Linked DNA regions of Geothrix sp. 21YS21S-2. The main gene of each other region encodes a partner of the protein of the gene in region 3 in a complex. Links are inferred from orthologs where the notes say so. Each region holds a gene or a part of one and is shown on either strand. Other genes may lie near its edges.

Region 1 (4,564 bases), 2.7 Mb from region 3 along the record:
CTCGGTGCGCAGCGCATTTTCGGGAGCTTGCGGGTCGGCGTGCCCGAGCGACATGCCGCAGACGATCGCCTGGCTGTCGGGAATGCCGAGCTCCTCCCGCAGGACGCGGTGGAACTGGATGAACGCGGCCTGCGGACACGTGTCCAGGCCCCGGGCCTTGGCGGCCAGCATGAGGGTCTGCAGGAACATCCCGTAGTCCAGCCAGCTTCCCTGCTCCAGGACGGTGTCCACCGTGAAGATGAGCCCCACCGGCGCATCGAAGAACTTGAAGTTCCGGGCATGCTGTTCCTGCATGCGCCTTGCGTCGCCCTTCTGGATCCCCAGCAGGCCGTACAGCGCGAAGCCGACCTTGCGCCGGCGCTCGACGTAGGGCGAGATCCAGCTCTTCGGGTAGTACGGGTAGGGATCCGAGTGGGCCGCCGATGCCTCGGGATCGTTGCAGAGCGCGACCAGCCGTTCGCTGACCCGCTTCAAGGCGGCGCCCGTCAGCACCCAGGCCTTCCAGGGCTGGATGTTGGTTCCGGAGGGCGCATGGGACGCGAGGGAGAGGATCGCGGCGATCTCCTCCCGGGGTACGGGATCGGGCAGGAAGGCGCGGCAGGAATAGCGGCCGGTTATGACATCCTCCACGGCGGATCGGGTCGTTCCGGTCATCGCTGCACCCCCTGGATTGGATGAACAGATAGTAGCGGATCCCATATTCAGTAGATACCCGGGAATCTGGGGTACAGGGCGGGCAGCGGCTGGGAGGCGAAATGGGCCCAGACAAGGAGGCAGAACCACAGGCTGTACCGGCACCGCTCCAGCATCTGGATCTTCGCCTTCTTCAACAGGGCCTGGATGCCCTGATCCCGGACGCCCTGGTTCTCGTATTCGAATCGCAGGAAGGAGGAGGCGGCGTTTTCCAGGTGGATCCGGAGCGGGTTCCAGAGCGCCTCCAGGGCGCGGAGCTGCTGCCCGGCCATGCCGAGGACGCGCTCGGCGTCGGCGGCCCGGGACCGGTAGTCGAGCGCCTTGATGGCGAGGACGCCGGAAAAGGGACTGCGGGTGCGGGTGAGTTCATCGAGGAGGACCAGGCTGGACCCGGTCGTATAGATCCTGACCTTCTCATTGCTGGCCGCCAGCTCATAGTCCACGTAGTTCACAGGGTACATTTCCGCTTCGAACTTGATGGCCCGACCGGCGCCTGTGCCGTCCATGAACCAGGCTTTTGTCAGGAGATAGGACTGCCATGTATTCCATTGGCCTTGCACGGCGGATTCCAGCTGAAGGAACTTGAAGTCCTTGATGTAAGTGATTGCCTCGCTGGATTCCTGCCTGTGGCTGCCAGCGATGACCAGATTCCGGGACAAGGCATTGAAGCTGCCGTTCTTCTCATCTGCCTGATAACAGGCCCCGATCTCGGCTTCCAGGTCCTGGAGCTCCTTGAGGATGCGGGCCCGGGAGGCGGAATACCCAGTCCTGGCCTCCTGGACCGAAGGCGGGATGGCCGGGATCTCGATGGTGCTTCCCTGGACTTCCTGGACGGCCGCCTGCGGCTTCGACGCCTTTCCCCCAGGGATCGGCTGGAATAGTAGGCATGCCGTCAATGTCAGATGCATCCGTACAGGATAGGGTGAAATGATATTCACCTTTTGCGGTATTGGGGTCCTGCACTCAATCCTTGAGGGATTACGTTCCGGTACCTGGTTGGACTGGGTTGGCTGTCCTTCCGATCATTTGCGCCGACCCACTTCGCATCGAACGTGGAATTCGGAATGTGTCAGAAAAGGACCAAACGCAGAGGATTCGCTGGGGCGCTGAGAGCAGACGTCTTTCTCATCGCCCCAGCGTTTAGTCTTTCCTTAAGTAATGAAAACAAATAGTCATTGCATGGTGGGTCGTGGGCAAGGGGACAAGCCGCCTGCCAACCTAGTCCATCTACTTCGCCGCCACCTCAGGCGCCTTCTCCCGGGTGAATGTCACCACGTAAGGCTCCCTCCCCGCGAGGATCTCCGTGGTATCCACCACGAAGAACACCGTCGCCGCCTGCTTGCCCGGGTTCTGGTAGGTCGCCTCCGGATTCCCCGTGCGGATCAGGTTCTGGAGCATGCCCTGCTCCAGCTGCCCGTTCCTGTTCACGCACTTCACCACGTACCAGGCCTCGTGGTCCGAACGGAGCCTGGCGTGGACCTTCTCGCCGGGGGCCGTTTCCACCCGGTAGGCCTGCCAGCCCGCGGGGCCGGAAACCTCGTGGGTGACGGCGATGGCCTCCCCCTTGGGCACCTCCACGGCCGGAAGGAAGCCGGTGCGCCTGGCGGAACGGCGGATCTTGACCTCGATGCCGGAATTGCCGGGGCCCACGGCCAGGTCGCGCAGGCGCTCGGAAGGCATCGGGCCCGGCACCACCGGGAGGACCTTCCCGAGCACGTCGATGGCGGGGGTCTGTGCCAGCGCCAGTCCGGAAACCAGAAAACCCATGACCCAGGCTCGCATGTCGCACCTCCAGCCCCAAGGATGGGCGCCCCGGCCCTCCGCCGCAAGGAAGGCGGCGCTGGCCTTTGGGGGCCGGGGCCTCTAAACTGGACTTTCCATCCTTCCGAGGTGCTTTTGAGCGGACAAACCACTGACCTTGCCGATCTGGAACGGCCCATTCTCGACCTCGAGGCCCAGATCCGGGCCCTGGAGATGGACCCGGCCAAGACCAAGGAGCGGGACCGCCTCCGCAAGAAAGTGGACAAGCTCAAGGCGGAGGTCTTCGCCTCCATCACCGACTGGCAGCGCACCCAGCTGGCCCGGCACCCCCGCCGGCCCTACACGCTGGACTACATCGAGCGCATCTGCGACCGGTTCGAGGAGATCCACGGGGACCGGAACTTCGGGGACGACGCGGCCATCGTGGGCGGCATGGGCTGGATCGGGGGCTTCCCGGTGATGGTCCTGGGCCAGCAGAAGGGCCGGGACACCAAGCAGAAGATCATCCGCAACTTCGGGATGCCCAAGCCCGAGGGGTACCGCAAGGCCCTGCGCCTCATGAAGCTGGCCGAGAAGTTCAACCGGCCCGTCCTCACCCTCATCGACACCCAGGGCGCCTACCCGGGCCTGGACGCCGAGGAGCGGGGCCAGGCCGAGGCCATCGCCCGGAACCTGAAGGAGATGGCCCGGCTCAAGGTGCCGGTGGTGGCCGTCGTCATCGGGGAGGGGGGCTCGGGCGGCGCGCTGGCCCTGGGCGTGGCCAACACCGTCCTCATGCAGGAATACGCGGTCTACTCCGTCATCACCCCCGAGGGCTGCGCCTCCATCCTCTGGAAGGACGCCTCCCAGGCCCCGGCGGCCGCGGAGGCCCTGAAGATCACGGCCCCGCATCTGCTGGCCCAGGGGCTCATCGACGGCATCATCCCCGAGCCGCTGGGCGGCGCCCACGGGGACTGGGACCAGGCGTCCTCCCTGCTCAAGGACGCGGTGCTCAAGGCCCTGGAGGCCCTGCGCCCCCTGGGGCCGCAGGAGCTCATCGACCAGCGCTACGAAAAGTTCGCCCGCATGGGCAGCGTAGTCCGATGAACCCGCTGCCCTGGCGCATGCGCCGGGCCCCCGTGCCGGGCACCAGCCCCTGGACGGCCCTTGCCCGGGCCTGGGACCTCAGCCCCGAAGGGGCGCGCCTGGCGTGGCTGCGGGACGCCGAGGGCGAGGAGCTGGGCTGGCGCCTGGACCCCTCCTGGGCCCGGTCCACCGACCCCTTCCTGCTGCCGGGCGTGGCCGCGGCGGTGGCGCGCGTCCGCGCGGCCTGCGAGGCGGGCGAGACCATCTGCGTCTACGGCGACTACGACGTGGACGGCGTCACGGCCACGGCCCTGCTCATGCGGGTCCTGGAGAAGCTGGGGGCCAGGGCCAGCTTCTTCATCCCCAACCGGTTCAACGACGGCTACGGCCTCAACCTGGAGTGCATCCGGGAGGTCGTCGCCGAGCGCAGGCCCACCCTGCTCATCTCCGTGGACTGCGGCGTGCGCAGCGTGGCGGAGGTGGAGGCCACGAAGGAGCTGGGCGCCGACTGGATCATCACCGACCACCACGCCCTGGGCCCCGTGCTGCCGCCCTGCCCGGTGGTGCACCCGGGCCTGGAGGACTATGCCAATCCCTCCCTGGCCGGCGTGGGGGTGGCCTTCAAGCTGGCCCAGGCCCTGCTGGACGCAGCGCCCACGCCGCGCGCGGAGGACGGGCCGTTCCTGGACGGGCTCCTGAAGCTGGTGGCCCTGGGCACGGTGGCCGACATGGTGCCGCTGCGGGGCGAGAACGCCCTCCTGGTCAAGCGCGGGCTCCTGGCCATGGCCGGAGCCAACGGGCCGGGGCTCTCGGCCCTCCTGCGGGCCTCCAAGGTCGACGGCGCGGTGCGGGGCAAGGACATCGGCTTCCAGATCGGCCCCCGCCTCAACGCCGTGGGCCGCATGGGCGGGGCCGAGGACGCGGTGCGCCTCCTCCTGGCCCGGGACGCGGCCACCGCCGCCGGCCTCATGGAGCGGGTGGAGGCCCTCAACCTGGAGCGCCGGGAGATCCAGCGCGCCCTGGGCGAGCAGCTCCCGCCGCCTGG
Region 2 (4,501 bases), 940 kb from region 3 along the record:
GAAGGAGCTCCTCTCCTCCAAGCAGGAGATGGCCCAGGACTACGACCAGGCCGAGCGCATCGTGAGCCGCACCTTCCGGGACGGCGTCCTGGTCTTCAAGCCCGAGGACCTGCGCATCGACGACGGCATCGGCCTCAAGTTCGTGGGCACCCCCGGGGAGATGGAGTCCATGGAGGAGGCCATCCGCCGCCACCCCGCCGTGGTGGGCGTCGTGAAGGAGGAGCACCGGGGCCGCTACAACGACATCAACCTCCTGGTGGACCTGAGGGTGCCCGAACCCGGCGTCCTCGTGGACCTGGCCAGGGACTGGGACTGGGCCCGCCACGCCGGCAAGGGGCTCACGCCCGCCGAGCTCGCCGAGGGCTTCCCGGCCTTCGTGGAAGGGGGGGAGCGCAGCTTCCGCGCCGAGGTGATCCTCACCACCCATGCCGACCTGGTGGAGAGCGAGTTCGGCTCCTGCATCCACGAGGCCCGCATCCTGGAGCAGCGCGCGGGCGTCACCTACTCGGGCCGCATCGCGTCCAACGCGTCCTTCCTCATCGAGTACATGCTCATGCTGGCCCTGTCGCCCACGATCGAGGTGGGGGAGCTGCCGGTGAAGATGTGGGGCCGGTACCTGCCCGACGTATACTCCCTGGCCGTTTGGCGACTCTTCGGCATCACCCTGGGCCGGGATCAGATTGATCACCTTGTGCCTTGGGGACTTGCGGACGCGGGCCTGGCCCTGGAGCACCCCCTTTGATTCGACTTTGCCTCCAGTTGTGCTATTGTCTTCAATTCAACCACCTTTCGGGGGGTTCCCATGGGGATCTTTGAGGGCCAGCTACGTGTGGAAAAGGGCGACCGGTTCGCTCTCGTTGCCGCACGTTTTAATGAATTCATCGTGGACCGGTTGATAGGCGGCGCCACGGACTGCATCCTCCGGCACGGGGGAAGCGAGGCCCAGATCGACCTCATCCGGGTTCCGGGGGCCTTCGAGCTGCCCCAGGTGGCCAGGAAGGTTGCCCAGACCGGCAACTACGCCGGCATCGTGGTCCTGGGCGCGGTCATCCGCGGCGGGACGCCCCATTTCGACATGATCGCCAACGAGGTCACCAAGGGCACCGCCCAGGTGGGCCTGGAGGCGGGCATCCCGGTCATCTTCGGCGTGCTCACCACCGATTCGGTGGAGCAGGCCATCGACCGCGCCGGCACCAAGATGGGCAACAAGGGCTGGGAAGCAGCCATGACGCTCCTGGAATCCGTGGATCTCTTCCGCGCCCTTCCGGGACCCAGGAAGGGGACGAAGTAATGGGTGTTCGCAGGCGGGGGCGCGAATACGCCCTCCAGATGCTCTATGCCATGGATCTCACGGACTACCTCCCCGACGAGGTGTTCGCGGGCTTCAACGCCATCCAGGACCTGAACCGGGACGCGTTCTACTACGCCCGGCGCCTGGTTGACGGGGTGCACGGGCACCTGGAGGAGATCGACGCCGTCCTCACCCGCTTCGCCGAGCACTGGAAGATCCACCGCATGGCCGTGGTGGACCGCAACCTCCTGCGCCTCGGGGTCTACGAGCTCATGTTCCTGAAGGAGATACCCTTCCCCATCGTCATCAACGAGGCGCTGGAGATCGTGAAGGAATTCAGCGACCAGGAGGGAACCCAGTTCGTGAACGGGATCCTGGACGCCGCCAGCAAGGAATTCCGGCCCGACGAGACCGGCCTGAAGGGACGCTCCCGCAAGGCCGCCGTCCTCGCGGAAACCCCGGACGAACCCCCGAGCGTCGACTGATGCTCCCCGTGGAGTGCCCATGAGTCCTGCCAAGAAACCCGCTCCCCCCCGCGCCCTCCCCGCCAAGGCTCCCTCCGGAGCCCTCGCCCTGGGCCTGGAGGACATCAAGGCCCTCATCGGCCTGGTGGCCCGGGAACACATCGACGAATTCGAGATGGAGACGGGTGGCGTGAAGTTCCGCATCCGCAAGGGCGGCGCCCCCGCCCCCGTCCCGCCCCCGCCTTCCACGGTTCCCGTCATGCCCCTGGCGGCCATGCCCACCCACACCCTGGTGGCCCCGGCCCAGCCCGCGGCGGAGGAGAAGCCGGAGGATCCCGGCATCCACTTCATCACCAGCCCCATCGTGGGCACCTACTACCGCAGCCCCACGCCCAACGGCCCCAGCTACGTGCAGCCCGGGGACTACGTGAAGCCCGGCCAGACCCTCTGCATCGTCGAGGCCATGAAGCTCATGAACGAGATCGAGTGCGACGTGGCCGGCGAGGTGGTGGCGGTCCTGGTGGAGAACGGCCAGCCTGTGGAGTACGGCGAGCGGCTCTTCGCCGTTCGGGTGCGCTAGCGCCATGAGCCCCGTCAAGCGCGCGACCCCCAACCGCAAGCCCGCCGTCAAGAACGGCGAGCCGCCCTTCCGCAAGATCCTCATCGCCAACCGCGGGGAGATCGCCCTCCGGGTGATCTTCGCCTGCAAGGAACTCGGCATCCAGACGGTGGCCGTGTACTCCGAGGCCGACCGCAACGCCCTGCACGTGCGGTTCGCCGACGAGGACATCTGCATCGGCCCGCCCCCGAGCGGGAAGTCCTACCTGAACATCCCCCAGGTCATCGCGGCCGCCGAAGTCACCGGCGCCGAGGCCATCCACCCGGGCTACGGCTTCCTCAGCGAGAACCCGCACTTCGTGGACGTGTGCCAGGCCTGCGGCATCGTGTTCATCGGCCCCAACGCCGAGATCATCCGCACCATGGGCAACAAGGCCCAGGCCAAGGCCACCATGCTGGCCGCGGGCGTGCCCCTCATGCCCGGCAGCGACGGCATCGTGGAGACGGTGGAGGACGCCCTGGCCTGGGGCGAGAAGATCGGCTACCCCGTCATCGTCAAGGCCAGCGCCGGCGGCGGCGGCCGGGGCATGCGCATCGTCAACTCCCCCGACGAGATGTCGGACATGTACAACACCGCCCGCACCGAGGCCAAGGCCGCCTTCACGGACGACTCGGTGTACATGGAGAAGTACCTCCTGGAGCCCCGCCACATCGAGGTCCAGATTCTCGGCGACCTCTTCGGCAACATCATCCACCTGGGCGAGCGGGAGTGCTCCATCCAGCGCCGGCACCAGAAGCTGATCGAGGAGAGCCCCAGCCCTGCGCTCACGCCCGAGCTGCGCAAGCGCATCCACGACACCGCGGTGCGCGCCGCCAGGGCCGTGGGGTACTTCAACGCCGGCACCATCGAGTTCCTGCTGGACGCGCGGGGCGACTTCTTCTTCATGGAGATGAACACCCGCGTCCAGGTGGAGCACCCCATCACCGAGCTGGTCTCGGGCGTGGACATCGTCAAGGAGCAGATCCGCATCGCCGCGGGCCGCAAGCTCTCCTACGCCCAGGAGGACATCGTCCTGCGGGGCGCGGCCATCGAGTGCCGCATCAACGCCGAGGACCCCTGGAAGTTCACCCCCTGCCCCGGCCGCATCACCGCGCTCCATTTCCCCGGCGGTCCCGGCATCCGCATGGACACCGCCATGCACCAGGACGCGGTCATCCCGCCCTACTACGACTCCATGGTCGCCAAGCTCATCGCCTACGGCAACGACCGCACCGAGGCCCTGGCCCGCATGCGCCGCGCCCTGGACACCATCGTCGTGGAGGGCATCAAGACCACCAGCCCCCTCCACCGCCGCATCATGGACCACCCGGACTTCATCAAGGGCGAGTTCTCCACCAAGTGGCTGGAAGTGTTCCTGGCCCAGCTGGAGAAGGAACGGGCCGAAGAAGCCTGATTTTTAATTTATACAGAACCTTGGAGGTTCTCCTTGCATTCATGGATTGGCGCGCCATAACGTCCATTTTTTATCCATAAAGGAGTACCTCCATGCATCGCATCCTCCTCGGGGCTGCCCTGGCCGCAGGCTTGGCCACCGCCCACGCCACCACCCCCCTCACCCATTGCCTCGTCCACGGCATCTTCAAGCCCGCCCCCGACGCCGTCGGGGAGGGGGCGATCCACCCGCTGCAGCCCCTCCAGCGCCTCGCGTCCCTGGACAAGGGCGCCTTCCGCATCGTGGCCCAGGACTCGGCCGAAGCCTTTGCATTCCCCATGCTGGCCGCCCCCGGCGCCTCCGGCCCCGCGGACCTGGCCGACCTGGGGGAGGACACCTTCATCGCCCCCCTGGACCTGACGGGTACCGGGGTCTCCGACCTCGTCTACGCCCGCAAGGGCGCCCCGGGGTGGAAGGTCCTCACCAACGGGGCCCGCCTCAAGCAGCCCTCCCAGGGCTTCGTGGCCGGCCACTTCGAGAAGGGGGCCGACACCCCGAAATCCGACCTGATACCGGCCGACACCAGCGATCTCTCGGTGGACCAGGATCTCCTGGCCGCCACGGGCGACTTCCTGGGCAACGGCACCGAGCAGCTGGCCTACACCCGCCCCGGCCAGCACCAGATCTGGATCGTCGGCGCCCACGGGGTGACCACCATGAAGGCCGATCTCAAGGGCATCGAACCGGGCGGCCCG
Region 3 (4,424 bases):
TCGCAGCCTTCGCCCCACACGGCGCGAAGGGCCTGGGAGGTTGCGTAGCGGGGGTTCTCACCGCGCACGAGGGTGACCCGGGCCGGGCGCATGCGGGCCAGCTCGTCCCGCATGCCGGCCAGGTCCTTGTCGCCCATGGCGCTGAAGTAGAGGTGGGGGCTTACCCCGGTGGCCACCGCGTGGTCGGCCAGGCGCTTGGCGCCGTCCAGGTTGTGGGCGCCGTCCATGGTCACGCCGGGCAGGCCGGGCACGGCCCAGAGCCGGCCGGGCCAGGCGGTGCGGCCGATGCCCTCCCAGGCCCTGGCCTCGGGCAGGCCGAGGCGGCGGAGCACCTCCCAGGCGGTGGCGAGGTTCTCCAGCTGGTGGGCGCCGGCCAGCGGGATGCGGTGGCCCTCCACGAGGCTGTGGTCCCAGGCCAGGGTCTGGGCGGCCATGGCCGGGGCGGGGTACAGGATGGGGCGGCATTCCAGCAGGGGCCACACCCATGCGGGATCCAGGCGCGGACCGAGGACCAGGGGGCGGCCTTGGCGGGCTGCGCAGAGCTTCTCCCGGGCGATGGCCTCCCGGGTGGGACCCAGGTACTGCATGTGATCCAGCTCGACGTTGGTCAGCACGGTGATCAGGGGATCGGACGCGTTGGTGGCGTCCCAGCGGCCGCCCATGCCTACCTCCACCACGGCGATGTCCACGGCGGCCTCCCGGAAGGCCAGGAAGGCGGACGCAATCATCAGCTCGAAATAGGTCGCCTGGATGCCCAGGGCCGCTTCGGCCTTGAAAGCGTCGGTCAGGAGCGCGTCCAGGTGGGCGGCTTCCAGACCGGCGCCATCGATCCAGATGCGCTCACCCGGGGACACCAGGTGGGGGGAGGTGGTCCACCCGGCCCGCAGGCCGCAGGCGCGCAGCGCGTTGACCAGGAAGGCGCCGGTGGAGCCCTTGCCGTTGGTGCCGGCCACCAGGATCACGGGGCAGCACCGCTCGGGGCGGCCCAGGCGGGCCAGCAGGCCCCTCGGATTCTCCAGGCCGCACTTGATGCCCCAGTGCCCGCGAGCCTCGAGCATCCGCAGGCGGGCCAGGTCACCCATGAGGATCGGTCATCCAGTCCAGGGCCGTGGCCACGAATTCCCGCAGGCGGTCCCGGGGCACCACCTTGTCCACCATGCCGTGGGCCTGGAGGAACTCGGAGCGCTGGAAGCCTTCGGGGAGGGTCTGCTTGATGGTCTGTTCGATGACCCGCGGGCCTGCGAACCCGATGAGGGCCTTGGGCTCGGCGATGTTCAGGTCGCCCAGCATGGCGTAGCTGGCGCTGACGCCGCCGGTGGTGGGGTCGGTGAGGATGGAGAGGTAGGGCAGGCCCGCGGAGTCCAGCCGGGCCAGGGCCGCGCTCACCTTGGCCATCTGCATGAGGGAGAGGGCCCCCTCCTGCATGCGGGCCCCGCCCGAACAGCTGACGATGATGAAGGCGCAGCGCTTCCCGAGGGCCCGTTCCGCGCCCAGGCGGAGCTTCTCGCCCACCACGCTGCCCATGCTGGCGGCGAGGAAGTCCCAGTCCATGACGCCCATGACGACGGGGTGGCCCTTGAGGGTCCCCTCCACCACGAGCACGGCGTCGTGGTCGTGGCCCAGGCCGTGGAGCTTCTTGAGCTGGTCGGCGTAGGGCTTGGCGGCGGAGAATTTCAGGGGGTCGCCGCTGCGGAGTTCCCCGAAAAGCTCCTCGTAGCCGGGGTCCATGACGGACTCAAGGCGCTCGGCGACGCCGATGCGGAAGTGGTAGCCGCACTTGGGACAGACGTTGCGGGTGTTGGCGAGTTCGGCGCGGTAGATCAGCTCACGGCAGGCGTCGCACTTGATCCACAACCCTTCGGGAACCCGGACGGTGCGCTCCTCGACCGCGGTCTTCTGCTGACGCTTCTTGATGAACCAGGACATCGCACCCCCGGACGAGAACCTTAACGGCTTCCCGGCCCCTTTTTCAAGCCTTCGAAGATGCGGTCCAGCTCCGCTTCGCTGCCGTAGTGGATCTGGAGCGATCCGCCCTTGCCCCTGGGCTTGATCTCCACGCGGGTGCGCCAGGCCTGGGTGAGCTCCTCGGCCGCGGCTTTGATGAATACGGCATGAGGATGGTGGTGCCGCCGGGCCTTGCCCTTCACGGTGCGGGCGAGCTTGTGCACCCGGGCCTCCAGGGCCCGGACGCTGAGCTGCTTGTCCACGATCTCGTCGGCGAGCTGGTCCAGGACCCGGGCGTCGTCGACGCCCAGCAGCACCTTGGCGTGGCCGGTGGAGAGCTTGGCGAAGGACACCATTTCCTGGATGCGCGTGGGCAGGCGCAGGAGGCGCAGGGTGTTGGCCACCTGGGGGCGGGATTTGCCCACCCGGTCGGCCACTTGCTCCTGGGTGAGGCGAAGGTGCTCGCCCAGCTGGAAGTAGGCCTTGGCCTCCTCGATGGGATTCAGTTCCTGGCGCTGGATGTTCTCCACCAGGGCGAATTCCAGCAGGCGGTCGTCGGGGACGTCCTTGATGACCACCGGGACGGTGGCCAGGCCGGCCCTCTTGGCGGCGCGCCACCGGCGCTCGCCGGCGATGATCTCGTAGCGGTCGCCCACCTTGCGGGCGACGATGGGCTGCACCATGCCGTGCGTCTTGAGGCTGGCGGCCAGATCGTCGAGCAGCGCCTCGTCGAAGTGGAGGCGGGGCTGGTGGCGGTTGGCCACCAGGGAGCCCACGGGCACCTCGCGGTTGCTGGTGTCCTCGGGAGCCAGCTGGCTCATGAGGGAGGTGAGGCCCCGGCCCAGGGCGGGTCGTTTGGGGGTGGTCATGCGGGTCCTCGCGGGATGAGGGGTTCTTCGATCCCCAGCCACTCCTTGGCCAGATTCAGGTAGGCCTGCGCCCCCTTGGAACGGAGGTCGTAGAAGGCCACGGGCTTGCCGTGGCTGGGCGCCTCGGCCAGGCGGATGTTGCGGGGGATCTGGGTCTGGAAGACCTTGCCGGGGAAGGCTGCGCGCACTTCCGAGGCGACCGCCGAGCCCAGGTTGGTGCGCTCCTCGGCCATGGTCAGGAGGATGCCGCCCAGCTTGAGGGCGGGGTTGGGCCCGGCCTGGATGCGGCGGATGGTCTCCACCAGCTCGGCCAGCCCGTCCATGGCGAGGAACTCGCAGGGCATGGGGATGATCACCTCGTCCGCGGCCGTCAGCGCGTTGAGCGTGATCATGCCGAGGCTGGGCGGGGGATCGATGAGGATGTAGTCGTACTTCCCGAGGACGGGCTTCAGGGCCCGGCGCAGCACCTGGAGCTCGGGCAGCTCGAAGAGCTCGAATTCCAGCTGGGCCAGGTCCTTGCCCGCGGGCACCACCTGGAGCATGGGCACCTCGGTGGTCAGGACCAGGGCCTCAACCGGCGCGCCCTTCATGAGGGCGTACGAACCCGCGCGGTGGTCGGGCTTGGGGAAGCCCAGACCCGTGGTGCTGTGGCCCTGGGGGTCGAAGTCCACCAGGAGCACGAGCTTTTCCATCATGGCCAGGGATGCGGCCAGATTGATGGCGGACGTCGTCTTGCCGACGCCGCCCTTCTGATTGGCCAACGCGATGATCCTGGCGGTCATGACAGGACCTCGGCGGCGGGGTTCGGGATTGGGGGCACCTGGGAAACCTCTGCGTGGAACAACGAAAAGTCTAGCAGGTTCCACGGCGGGTGTTCATTAGGTCGTTAAGGGATTCCTCGACCCGGGCCAGCACGCCGTCCCAGGTGTGGCCGTCCAGCTGGCGGAAAAGGCGGAAGGTCGGGTACCAGGGGGAATCCTCCCGGTCCAGGAGCCAGCGCCAGTCCGGCACCAGAGGCAGGAGAAGCCAGGCGGGCACCCCCATGGCGCCCGCCAGGTGGGCCACGGCGGTATCCACCGTGATCAGGAGGTCGAGCTTCGCCAGGACGCGGGCCGTGTCGCCGAAGTCCCGCAACAGCGGGGCCAGGTCGCGCAGGTTGTCGAAGGGGAGGCCGCCCTCGTAGCCCACCTGGAGGCTGTACCAGTCCACGCCGGGGACCCGGCCGAGGGCTTCCAGGCTGGCGAGGGGCAGGGTGCGCAGGGCATCCAGGGAATGGTCCCGGGTTCCGGCCCACACGAGGCCCACCTTCAGGTTCGGGGAGGGGAGCACCGCGTCGGACGCGGGGGAGGGCTCGGGGGGCGCGAAGACGTAGGGCACTTCGGCGGGAATGGAGTCCAGGCGCGTGCCCAGCACCCGGGGGACGGAGAGCAGGGGCAGGTGGAGGTCATAGCGCGGCACGGGGTCCGCGAGGGTGAACCAGGTGTCCACCCCCTGGACCGACGCCAGGACGGAGACGAGCTGGGGCTGGACCAGGGCCGCCACCCGGCCGCCGAGGGCCCGGATCCGGGCCGCGTAGCGGATGAACATCAGCGTGTCGCCGAAGCCCTGCTC

Evidence for each region.
Region 1: the proteins of accD (region 3) and RAH40_RS02910 are in contact, whole or in part, in a solved structure (PDB 8UXZ), measured with the Escherichia coli proteins. The link is inferred for Geothrix sp. 21YS21S-2 from one-to-one orthologs.
Region 2: the proteins of accD (region 3) and accB are in contact, whole or in part, in a solved structure (PDB 8UXZ), measured with the Escherichia coli proteins. The link is inferred for Geothrix sp. 21YS21S-2 from one-to-one orthologs.

The regions. Positions count from the first base shown.
Region 1 is NZ_CP132910.1:637,621-642,184, forward strand. Bases 1,566-4,564 are described here. They hold RAH40_RS02910 (acetyl-CoA carboxylase carboxyltransferase subunit alpha), read left to right. Parts: upstream 1,566-2,589; coding sequence 2,590-3,540; downstream 3,541-4,564. Other genes in these bases: RAH40_RS02900 (hypothetical protein), read right to left, coding at 1,566-1,601; RAH40_RS02905 (hypothetical protein), read right to left, coding at 1,921-2,475; RAH40_RS02915 (DHH family phosphoesterase), read left to right, coding at 3,537-4,564. Outside these bases: RAH40_RS02890 (DUF3788 family protein), read right to left, coding at 1-17; RAH40_RS02895 (nitroreductase), read right to left, coding at 1-654; more of RAH40_RS02900, read right to left, coding at 702-1,565. UniProt on the Escherichia coli protein: Component of the acetyl coenzyme A carboxylase (ACC) complex. First, biotin carboxylase catalyzes the carboxylation of biotin on its carrier protein (BCCP) and then the CO(2) group is transferred by the carboxyltransferase to acetyl-CoA to form malonyl-CoA.
Region 2 is NZ_CP132910.1:2,419,064-2,423,564, forward strand. The notes cover bases 630-3,565. They hold accB (acetyl-CoA carboxylase biotin carboxyl carrier protein), read left to right. Parts: upstream 630-1,795; coding sequence 1,796-2,335; downstream 2,336-3,565. Other genes in these bases: RAH40_RS10660 (hypothetical protein), read left to right, coding at 630-742; ribH (6,7-dimethyl-8-ribityllumazine synthase), read left to right, coding at 803-1,291; nusB (transcription antitermination factor NusB), read left to right, coding at 1,291-1,776; accC (acetyl-CoA carboxylase biotin carboxylase subunit), read left to right, coding at 2,340-3,565. Outside these bases: more of RAH40_RS10660, read left to right, coding at 1-629; more of accC, read left to right, coding at 3,566-3,767; RAH40_RS10685 (hypothetical protein), read left to right, coding at 3,860-4,501. UniProt on the Escherichia coli protein: This protein is a component of the acetyl coenzyme A carboxylase complex; first, biotin carboxylase catalyzes the carboxylation of the carrier protein and then the transcarboxylase transfers the carboxyl group to form malonyl-CoA.
Region 3 is NZ_CP132910.1:3,363,697-3,368,120, forward strand. The notes cover bases 1-2,859. They hold accD (acetyl-CoA carboxylase, carboxyltransferase subunit beta), read right to left. Parts: upstream 1,927-2,859; coding sequence 1,075-1,926; downstream 1-1,074. Other genes in these bases: RAH40_RS14785 (folylpolyglutamate synthase/dihydrofolate synthase family protein), read right to left, coding at 1-1,082; RAH40_RS14795 (ParB/RepB/Spo0J family partition protein), read right to left, coding at 1,947-2,813; RAH40_RS14800 (ParA family protein), read right to left, coding at 2,810-2,859. In the rest of the region: more of RAH40_RS14800, read right to left, coding at 2,860-3,595; RAH40_RS14805 (tetratricopeptide repeat-containing glycosyltransferase family protein), read right to left, coding at 3,666-4,424.